Regions from separate parts of the Clostridium algidicarnis genome, predicted to be linked through region 2. Evidence: a T-box and tRNA genes for the amino acid it is inferred to sense, from the RefSeq annotation. Region 2 holds a T-box; the other regions hold tRNA genes.

Region 1 (3,286 bases), 480 kb from region 2:
TAACCTATTGTAATTTATAGTAATATTGTAATTTGCTTATTATTAATTATTATTTAAAATATCTAATTTAAAGTCCTAAATTCATATCCTTCGTTTTTAAAGTGTTGGATTATCTTTGTTAAAGCTTCAGCTGTAGTTTCTTTTCCATAGGTATCGTGCATAAGCATTACAACCTTGTCCTTATTTTTACTTGTACTTATAGCCTTTTCAATTAATTCTTCAGGTTTCCTCTTTTTACTTTCTGCATCTCCATTTAATGCATTCCAATCCACAGGTACTATATTTTTTTCTTTTAGTTTTTCTATAGCTACATCTTGCCCTTTCCAAGACATAAGTCCTCCTGGAAATCTTACAACTGTAGTTTCAAATGACTCTCCAATAACCTTTTTAATTAAAACATTATTCTTTTCAATATCTTCTAAAACCCTTGTCATATTAATATTTTTACTCGGATAAAGATATTTATAATCATGAGAATAAGTATGATTAGCAATAGCATGTCCATCATCATATTCTTGTTTTAGAACTTCTCCAGATTTTTCATTAATAGTAACACCATCTGAAGATAAACTTTTGCCTAATATAAAGAATGTAGCCTTTACATCTTCGCTTTTTAATATATTAAGTATCTGAGGTGTAACTGTGGTGGAAGGGCCATCATCAAAGGTTAAATAAATTACCTTTTTACCATCTTTAATTGCCTTACCATTTATAGCATCCTTTGCTATAGTTGCAGAATCTATCTTGTCTTGACCTTTTATTGAAGTATTTTTGTATGCTAACTCCTTTTCTTCTATCTTTTCTTTACCCTTTTTAGATGGTTTTCCAGTATCCGGTGACTTTGTTTCTTCTGATGCGGATACAGTTGAATCATTTTCACCATATTTATTTATTATAAATTGTCCTGCAATTATTCCAATTATTAATATTGATAAAACTAAAATACTAATAGCCAGATTTTTATTGTTTAGTTTTTTATTTTTTTTTAAAATAGGCTTTTGGTTCCTGTGATCTGTAATTGACATATTCCCACTCCTAATCTTTCATCAAAATGCAATAAAATAAAGTCGAATTATTTTATAACTAGTAGATGCTTGTCTTTATGTATAATGATAGCTTTTTATTATAGATTATAGATTACAAAATAGTAAAAATTCTTTTATACTTTTACATCTTTGTGGTTTAATATCCCTTTTTCTTAAAATTATGCAAAAAAATAAAGAACCTTTAACTATCATAATTAAAAGTTCTTAAAGCCTTATATTTAATTATATAATTGGCTCCGTGAAGAGGATTCGAACCTCCAACCTATCGGTTAACAGCCGAGTGCTCCACCGTTGAGCTATCACGGAACATTAATTATTGTAATCCCGAAGGATATACCCGGCGACGACTTACTCTCCCACAAGGCCTCCCTTGTAGTACCATCAGCGCTTTAGTGCTTAACCATCCTGTTCGGAATGGGAAGGGGTGTTACCACTAAGCCATAATCACCGGATGCGATTTCTGTCTAAATCTTTGATTTAGCTTACAGAATCATACTCCTCAGTTTCGCTGAGCGAGTTTCCTTATCACTTAATCTTTGATTTTATCATAGTCGCTTATGCAAATCTTGTTAAAGATTTGTATTCATTTATCTGAAAGAACCTGTTCTTTCAAAACTGCATATGGTTTAAAATATTTGGTCAAGCCCTCGACCTATTAGTATCAGTCAGCTTAATACATTACTGCACTTACACCTCTGACCTATCAACCTCGTGTTCTTCAAGGGGTCTTACTAGCTTACGCTATGGGAAATCTAATCTTGAGGTGGGCTTCACGCTTAGATGCTTTCAGCGTTTATCCCGTCCCGACATAGCTACCCAGCAATGCCACTGGCGTGACAACTGGTACACCAGAGGTCAGTCCATCCCGGTCCTCTCGTACTAGGGACAGCTCCTCTCAAATTTCCTACGCCCGCGACGGATAGGGACCGAACTGTCTCACGACGTTCTGAACCCAGCTCGCGTGCCGCTTTAATGGGCGAACAGCCCAACCCTTGGGACCTACTTCAGCCCCAGGATGCGACGAGCCGACATCGAGGTGCCAAACCTCCCCGTCGATGTGGACTCTTGGGGGAGATCAGCCTGTTATCCCCGAGGTAGCTTTTATCCGTTGAGCGATGGCCCTCCCACGAGGTACCACCGGATCACTAAGCCCGACTTTCGTCCCTGCTCCACTTGTAGGTGTCGCAGTCAGGCTCCCTTCTGCCTTTGCACTCTTCGAACGATTTCCGACCGTTCTGAGGGAACCTTTGGGCGCCTCCGTTACTTTTTAGGAGGCGACCGCCCCAGTCAAACTGCCCACCTAACAATGTCCGGCACCCAGTTTCATGGGTATCCGTTAGAACCTCAGTACTGTCAGGGTGGTATCCCAAGGGTGACTCCACTGAAGCTGACGCCCCAGTTTCTCAGTCTCCCACCTATCCTGTACAGACAATACCGAAATTCAATGCTAAGCTACAGTAAAGCTCTACGGGGTCTTTCCGTCCAATCGCGGGTAGCCAGCATCTTCACTGGCACTACAATTTCGCCGGATTTGCAGTTGAGACAGTGCCCAAGTCATTACGCCATTCGTGCGGGTCAGAACTTACCTGACAAGGAATTTCGCTACCTTAGGACCGTTATAGTTACGGCCGCCGTTTACTGGGGCTTAAGTTCATACCTTCGCTTACGCTAAGCATTCCCCTTAACCTTCCAGCACCGGGCAGGCGTCAGCCCCTATACTTCAGCTTTCGCTTTAGCAGAGACCTGTGTTTTTGCTAAACAGTTGCTTGGGCCTATTCTCTGCGGCCTACTTGCGTAGGCACCCCTTCTCCCGAAGTTACGGGGTCAATTTGCCGAGTTCCTTAACTGCAATTCTTCCGATGGTCTTAGGATTCTCTCCTCATCTACCTGTGTCGGTTTGCGGTACGGGCACTATTTTGCTCCCTAGAGGCTTTTCTTGGCAGCGTGGAATCAGATACTTCGGTCAAAATGACCTTCCCCATCACACCTCAGAATTGTCTGAACGGATTTTCCTATCCAGACTCCCTAAGTGCTTAGACTAGCATCCAATAGCTAGCACATCTTATCCTCCTGCGTCACCCCATTGGTAATAACGCTACATAGTGGTATCGGAATATCAACCGATTGTCCATCGCCTACGCCTTTCGGCCTCGGCTTAGGTCCCGACTAACCCTGGGCGGACGAACCTTCCCCAGGAAACCTTAGATTTTCGACCACTAGGATTCTCACCTAGTTCTCGC
Region 2 (3,286 bases):
TTTTGATGATAAGAGTTGGTATGCGGTAAGACCATCTGGAACAGAGCCTAAAATAAAGCTTTATATTTATACTATAGATGAAAATTTAGAAAAAGCAGATAAGAAGATAAAGGATATTGAAACTTTAGTTTTAGAAAAGCTAGATAAAGTTAAATAATAAAATAAAAAGAAGTTTATAAGATAATTTTCTTATAAACTTCTTTTTTAACCACTAATAGACTTTAAAAATCAGCATTATTTGGTGTTCTTGGGAAAGGTATTACGTCTCTAATATTAGATATTCCTGTGATGTACATTATAAGTCTTTCAAACCCTAACCCAAACCCAGCATGCTTAGTAGTTCCAAACTTTCTAAGTTCTAGGTACCACCAGTAGTCTTCTTTATTTAGTCCAAGTTCTTCAATCCTTCTTTCAAGGGTATCAATTCGTTCTTCTCTTTGGCTTCCACCAATTATTTCACCTACCCCAGGGACTAAGCAGTCCATAGCGGCTACGGTTTTTTCATCATCGCTAAGTCTCATATAAAAAGCTTTTATTTCTTTTGGATAATCTGTTACAAAAACAGGCTTTTTAAATATTTCTTCAGTTATATATCTTTCATGTTCTGTTTGAAGGTCTATTCCCCATTTAACAGGGTAGTCAAACTTTTTGTTTGATTTTTCTAAAAGCTCAATAGCTTCAGTGTAGGTTACTCGCCCAAAGTCTGAGTTTACTATATTAGTTAATCTTTCTATAAGACCTTTATCTATAAAGCTATTAAAAAACTCCATTTCTTCTGGAGCGTTCTTTAATATATAGTTTATAACGTACTTTAACATATCTTCTGCAAGCTGCATATCATCATTAAGATCAGCAAAGGCTATTTCAGGCTCTATCATCCAAAATTCAGAAGCATGTCTAGCTGTATTTGAATTTTCCGCCCTAAAAGTTGGACCAAAAGTATAGATCTTTTGAAAAGCTAAAGCATAGGCTTCACCTTCAAGTTGACCACTTACAGTAAGGTTTGTTTCCTTTCCGAAAAAGTCTTCTTTAAAATCTATTTTACCATCCTCAGTTCTTGGAGGATTTGACATGTCTAGTGTAGATAATCTAAACATTTCACCAGCGCCTTCAGCATCACTACCTGTTATGATTGGCGTATGAGTATACACAAAGCCTTTTTCTTGAAAGAATGTATGGATAGCAAATGCAGCCATAGAACGAACTCTAAACACTGCGGAGAATGTGTTGCTTCTTGGTCTTAAGTGAGCGATAGTTCGTAGGTATTCAAGACTATGTCTTTTCTTTTGTAGCGGATATTCTGAAGATGACACACCCTCTACAACTACCTTTTGTGCCTTAAGTTCAAAGGGTTGCTTTGAGTCAGGAGTAGGCACAAGAACTCCTTCTACATAAACAGAAGAACTTATAGGAAGTTTAGTTATTTCTTTAAAGTTATCTAAGCTATCTCCTTCTAGAACTACTTGAATATTTTTAAAGAATGTTCCATCGTTAAGTTCCATGAATCCAAAAGCATTAGAAGATCTAGATGTTCTGATCCAACCATTTACTTTAATATTTTGATTATAATATTTTTCGCCATTCCTATATAGTTCTTTGATTTCTAAAGTTTTCATTTTACAATCCTACCTTTCTAATTATTAAAATTAAATATAAAAAAAACCTCTCATCCGATAAAGGGACGAAAGGCTATATTTCGTGGTGCCACCCAAGTTTGTCAACATATATATGAATATGTTGATCTCTTTAACAGCACAATAAATGCTGCTCAATTATAACGGATTGATTCCGTCTAAGCCTACTTTCACATTAAATGATTTTGGTTAGAAACTCAAAGATGTTCTTCAATATAGGGCTTGCATCGACCTTTCACTCTTGCCGACTCGCTAAGGCAACCTTCCTAAATTTACTCTTCTTATCATAGTTGATTTAAATTTTTTTATCAATAATCCAATTTTACACTAAAATCATAATTAATGCAAATATCTAAAACACATAAATAAGGATATTTATGCAAAGTTTAAAATGCTTAATAATGAGTTATGCCTGTTTTTTATCACCTGCTCCTCTTGTTGGTACTGTGGAAGCTACGAATCCGATTATAGGTGAAACTAGTGCAGGAGCTACTACGTTTATATATGCAATATATCTAGTCTTATATAAAACTAGAGCAGTTAGTGAGGTTATAACAGTAGATGCTAAAAAGATATATATTATAAATTTTGCAAAGGAAGACATAAATTTTTCATATATTCTATGCCTCGTAGGACCACTTATGATAACTTTAAATATAAAAAAGCTTATTAATATAATTATCAAATTTGCAACTGAAGATACTAAAAAGTTCATCATATAAAACATCTCCTTTTTTAATTTAAAATAGTACATTATACCTACTAAAATAGGATTAAGATTTCATAAAAAAGTAATATAAAAATTAATCCTTAAATCTAGTATTATCTATAATAATATTTTTAAACCAGGAAACATATTATAAAGTAAAATTATTTTTTTGTTTTTGAAAGATCTAATTATAATAGCTATAAATTAAGCTAAACAACATCTAAAAACATTTCTCCAACTTTAACTACATCTCCAGCACCTACAGTTAATATGAGATCTCCTTTTTTTACTTTAGAATTTAGATACTCTAAAGTATCCTCAAAGTTATGGAAATTTAGGCACTTTAAACCATTATCTCTTATTTTATCACCTAACATATTTGAATTCACAGTTCCATCATCTATTTCTCTAGCGGCATAAATATCAAGTAAAAGTATTTCGTCAGCGTCATTAAAGCAAAGAGAAAATTCTTTTAACAAAGATAAAGTTCTGCTATAGGTATGAGGCTGAAAGACACAATATATCTTATTATGTTTAAAGTTTTTGGCAGCTGACAGTGCAGCTTTTATTTCTGTAGGGTGATGGGCATAATCATCTATAACAGTTATTTCATTCTTTATACCTTTTATCTCAAATCTTTTATGAGCACCTTTAAAGCCTTCTAATCCAGATATTATATACTCATTATCAATATCTAAGGCAATAGCAGTAGCTACAGCAGCTAAAGCATTTAAAATATTATGATTCCCAGGAACGTTTAAGCTTAAGGAAAATAAATTTTTGCCTTTATAGTATAGGTCAAGTTTACTCTTACCTTGATCATCGAATCTTATATTCCGACCTTGTACATCTCCACAATCAATCCCAAAGGTTAATATATTGCAGTTAACCTTGCTCATTATATTAAGAACCCTTTGATCCTCAGCATTACATATTAGGTAAC
Region 3 (3,286 bases), 580 kb from region 2:
ACCTCCAGATTGTTTTTTATGTTTACCTTGAACATCTGATTTTCCTTTAATTGTTTCCCTATAGGCTATCTTAGGTTCTCTTAATATAACTTCTGCTCCAAATTTATTTTTAAGCTTACTTATTATAATTTCTAAGTGAGTCTCACCAACTCCTGATACTATGGTTTCAGCATTTTCCGTATCTCTTTTTATAGTGAATGTAGGGTCTTCTTCCAATAACTTTGTAAGTCCTGAAGATATCTTTTCTTCATCTCCCTTAGCCTTTGGAAGTACAGCCATAGATATTACAGGCTTTGGAAAGTTAAACTTATCATAGATTATTTTAAATGATTGATCACAGAGGGTATCTCCTGTATTAGTAAATTGAAGTTTTGATACAGCACCTATGTCCCCTGCTATTATTTCCTTTGCTGCAACTTGATTTTTACCTCTCATAAAATATAAAGAACCTAGTTTTTCTGATTTTTCTTTATTACTATTCCATACTGTAGTATCTTGCTTAACCTTTCCGGTTATGACTCTAAACAAAGATAACTTACCAACAAATGGGTCTGCCACTGTCTTAAATACCATGGCTGAAAATGGATCATTTTCATTTAATTTTATAAATATTTCTTTATCTAAATTTACATCTTTAGCTTTTTGAGGTATTGCATATTCTGGAGATGGGAAACATTCTACTATATCTTCGAGCAAAGTACTCATGCCCATATTTTTAAGTGCACTTCCACACATAACAGGTGTTATTTCTCCATCAGCACAACCCTTTATAAGTCCTTTATATATTTCTTCATCACTTAATGAACCTTCATTAAAGTATTTATCAAGCAAAACTTCATCAGTTTCAGCTACAGCTTCCATTATCATCTTTTTACATTCATCTACTTTGCCCACTAATTCTTCTGGAACTTCTGATATTTCCATTTCATTAGTCTCTTTATTAAATATTCTGGCCCTTCTAGATATTACATTTACCACGCCTTTAAAATTATCTTCGTTTCCTATTGGATATTGTATTGGAACTACTGAAATTCCAAACTCATCCTTTAAACTTTTCAAAACTCTTTCAAAATTGCTATTTTCTCTATCTAATTTATTTATAAAAAAGGTTCTTGGAAGTTTAATTTTATTAACATAATTCCACGCTTTTTCTGTACCCACCTGTATTCCTGAAACCCCTGATGTTACTATCATAGCCACATCAACAGCTCTCATACCTTGAATAGATTCTCCAACAAAATCAAAGTATCCTGGTATATCAATTAAATTAACCTTTGTATCTTCCCATTGAAAAGGTAGTATTGAAGATGAGATAGATATTTTTCTTTTCTTTTCTTCTGAATCGAAGTCACTTATAGTATTTCCTTCTTCTATCTTTCCCATTCTATCTGTAGTTTTAGTATAATATAGAAGCGCTTCAGCTAGTGTAGTTTTTCCAGAACCACTATGTCCTATTATTCCAACATTCCTTAAATTCTTAGTTTTATACTCTTTCATCAGCACGACCCCCTAATTTAGTTTGAATCATATTATAAATGCTTCTCTTACATTATTATTCTATACAAAGTACTTCTAACCCTTTTTAAAATACAAAATATTATAAATATTCTAACATTATATGATACTTAAGTCTTAATTATATTTTTATAAAAAAATAAAGGATAAATGTATTTAAACATTTATCCTTTTAATATCAATTTACTATTCTAAATATAATTGGCTCCGTGAAGAGGATTCGAACCTCCAACCTATCGGTTAACAGCCGAGTGCTCCACCGTTGAGCTATCACGGAACATTAATTATTGTAATCCCGAAGGATATACCCGGCGACGACTTACTCTCCCACAAGGCCTCCCTTGTAGTACCATCAGCGCTTTAGTGCTTAACCATCCTGTTCGGAATGGGAAGGGGTGTTACCACTAAGCCATAATCACCGGATCTTTGAAAGATTTTGTTCTTTCAAAACTGCATATGGTTTAAAATAATTTGGTCAAGCCCTCGACCTATTAGTATCAGTCAGCTTAATACATTACTGCACTTACACCTCTGACCTATCAACCTCGTGTTCTTCAAGGGGTCTTACTAGCTTACGCTATGGGAAATCTAATCTTGAGGTGGGCTTCACGCTTAGATGCTTTCAGCGTTTATCCCGTCCCGACATAGCTACCCAGCAATGCCACTGGCGTGACAACTGGTACACCAGAGGTCAGTCCATCCCGGTCCTCTCGTACTAGGGACAGCTCCTCTCAAATTTCCTACGCCCGCGACGGATAGGGACCGAACTGTCTCACGACGTTCTGAACCCAGCTCGCGTGCCGCTTTAATGGGCGAACAGCCCAACCCTTGGGACCTACTTCAGCCCCAGGATGCGACGAGCCGACATCGAGGTGCCAAACCTCCCCGTCGATGTGGACTCTTGGGGGAGATCAGCCTGTTATCCCCGAGGTAGCTTTTATCCGTTGAGCGATGGCCCTCCCACGAGGTACCACCGGATCACTAAGCCCGACTTTCGTCCCTGCTCCACTTGTAGGTGTCGCAGTCAGGCTCCCTTCTGCCTTTGCACTCTTCGAACGATTTCCGACCGTTCTGAGGGAACCTTTGGGCGCCTCCGTTACTTTTTAGGAGGCGACCGCCCCAGTCAAACTGCCCACCTAACAATGTCCGGCACCCAGTTTCATGGGTATCCGTTAGAACCTCAGTACTGTCAGGGTGGTATCCCAAGGGTGACTCCACTGAAGCTGACGCCCCAGTTTCTCAGTCTCCCACCTATCCTGTACAGACAATACCGAAATTCAATGCTAAGCTACAGTAAAGCTCTACGGGGTCTTTCCGTCCAATCGCGGGTAGCCAGCATCTTCACTGGCACTACAATTTCGCCGGATTTGCAGTTGAGACAGTGCCCAAGTCATTACGCCATTCGTGCGGGTCAGAACTTACCTGACAAGGAATTTCGCTACCTTAGGACCGTTATAGTTACGGCCGCCGTTTACTGGGGCTTAAGTTCATACCTTCGCTTACGCTAAGCATTCCCCTTAACCTTCCAGCACCGGGCAGGCGTCAGCCCCTATACTTCAGCTTTCGCTTTAGCAGAGACCTGTGTTTTTGCTAAACAGTTGCTTGGGCCTATTCTCTGCGGCCTACTTGCGTAGGCACCCCTTCTCCCGAAGTTACGGGGTCAATTTGCCGAGTTCCTTAACTGCAATTCTTCCGATGGTCTTAGGATTCTCTCCTCATCTACCTGTGTCGGTTTGCGGTACGGGCACTATTTTGCTCCCTAGAGGCTTTT

Evidence for each region. A T-box is a leader RNA that pairs with one kind of tRNA and senses whether it is charged. The one in region 2 lies ahead of asnS (asparagine--tRNA ligase), so its partner is inferred to be a tRNA-Asn.
Region 1: it encodes a tRNA-Asn, which carries the amino acid that the T-box ahead of asnS (asparagine--tRNA ligase) is inferred to sense. The anticodon was not compared.
Region 3: it encodes a tRNA-Asn, which carries the amino acid that the T-box ahead of asnS (asparagine--tRNA ligase) is inferred to sense. The anticodon was not compared.

What each region holds. Positions count from the first base shown of each region.
Region 1 covers NZ_JNLN01000001.1:333,456-336,741, forward strand. Annotated here, with positions in the region: gene BV55_RS0101595 (polysaccharide deacetylase family protein) at 63-1,025, opposite strand; tRNA gene BV55_RS0101600 (tRNA-Asn) at 1,278-1,352, opposite strand; rRNA gene rrf (5S ribosomal RNA) at 1,382-1,498, opposite strand; rRNA gene BV55_RS0101610 (23S ribosomal RNA) at 1,682-3,286, opposite strand, start outside.
Region 2 covers NZ_JNLN01000001.1:818,450-821,735, reverse strand. Annotated here, with positions in the region: gene BV55_RS0104140 (phospho-sugar mutase) at 1-157, shown strand, start outside; gene asnS (asparagine--tRNA ligase) at 222-1,616, opposite strand; T-box leader at 1,675-1,931, opposite strand; gene BV55_RS15795 (hypothetical protein) at 2,041-2,352, opposite strand; gene murC (UDP-N-acetylmuramate--L-alanine ligase) at 2,553-3,286, opposite strand, start outside.
Region 3 covers NZ_JNLN01000001.1:1,395,457-1,398,742, reverse strand. Annotated here, with positions in the region: gene fusA (elongation factor G) at 1-1,497, opposite strand, end outside; tRNA gene BV55_RS0106905 (tRNA-Asn) at 1,718-1,792, opposite strand; rRNA gene rrf (5S ribosomal RNA) at 1,822-1,938, opposite strand; rRNA gene BV55_RS0106895 (23S ribosomal RNA) at 1,987-3,286, opposite strand, start outside.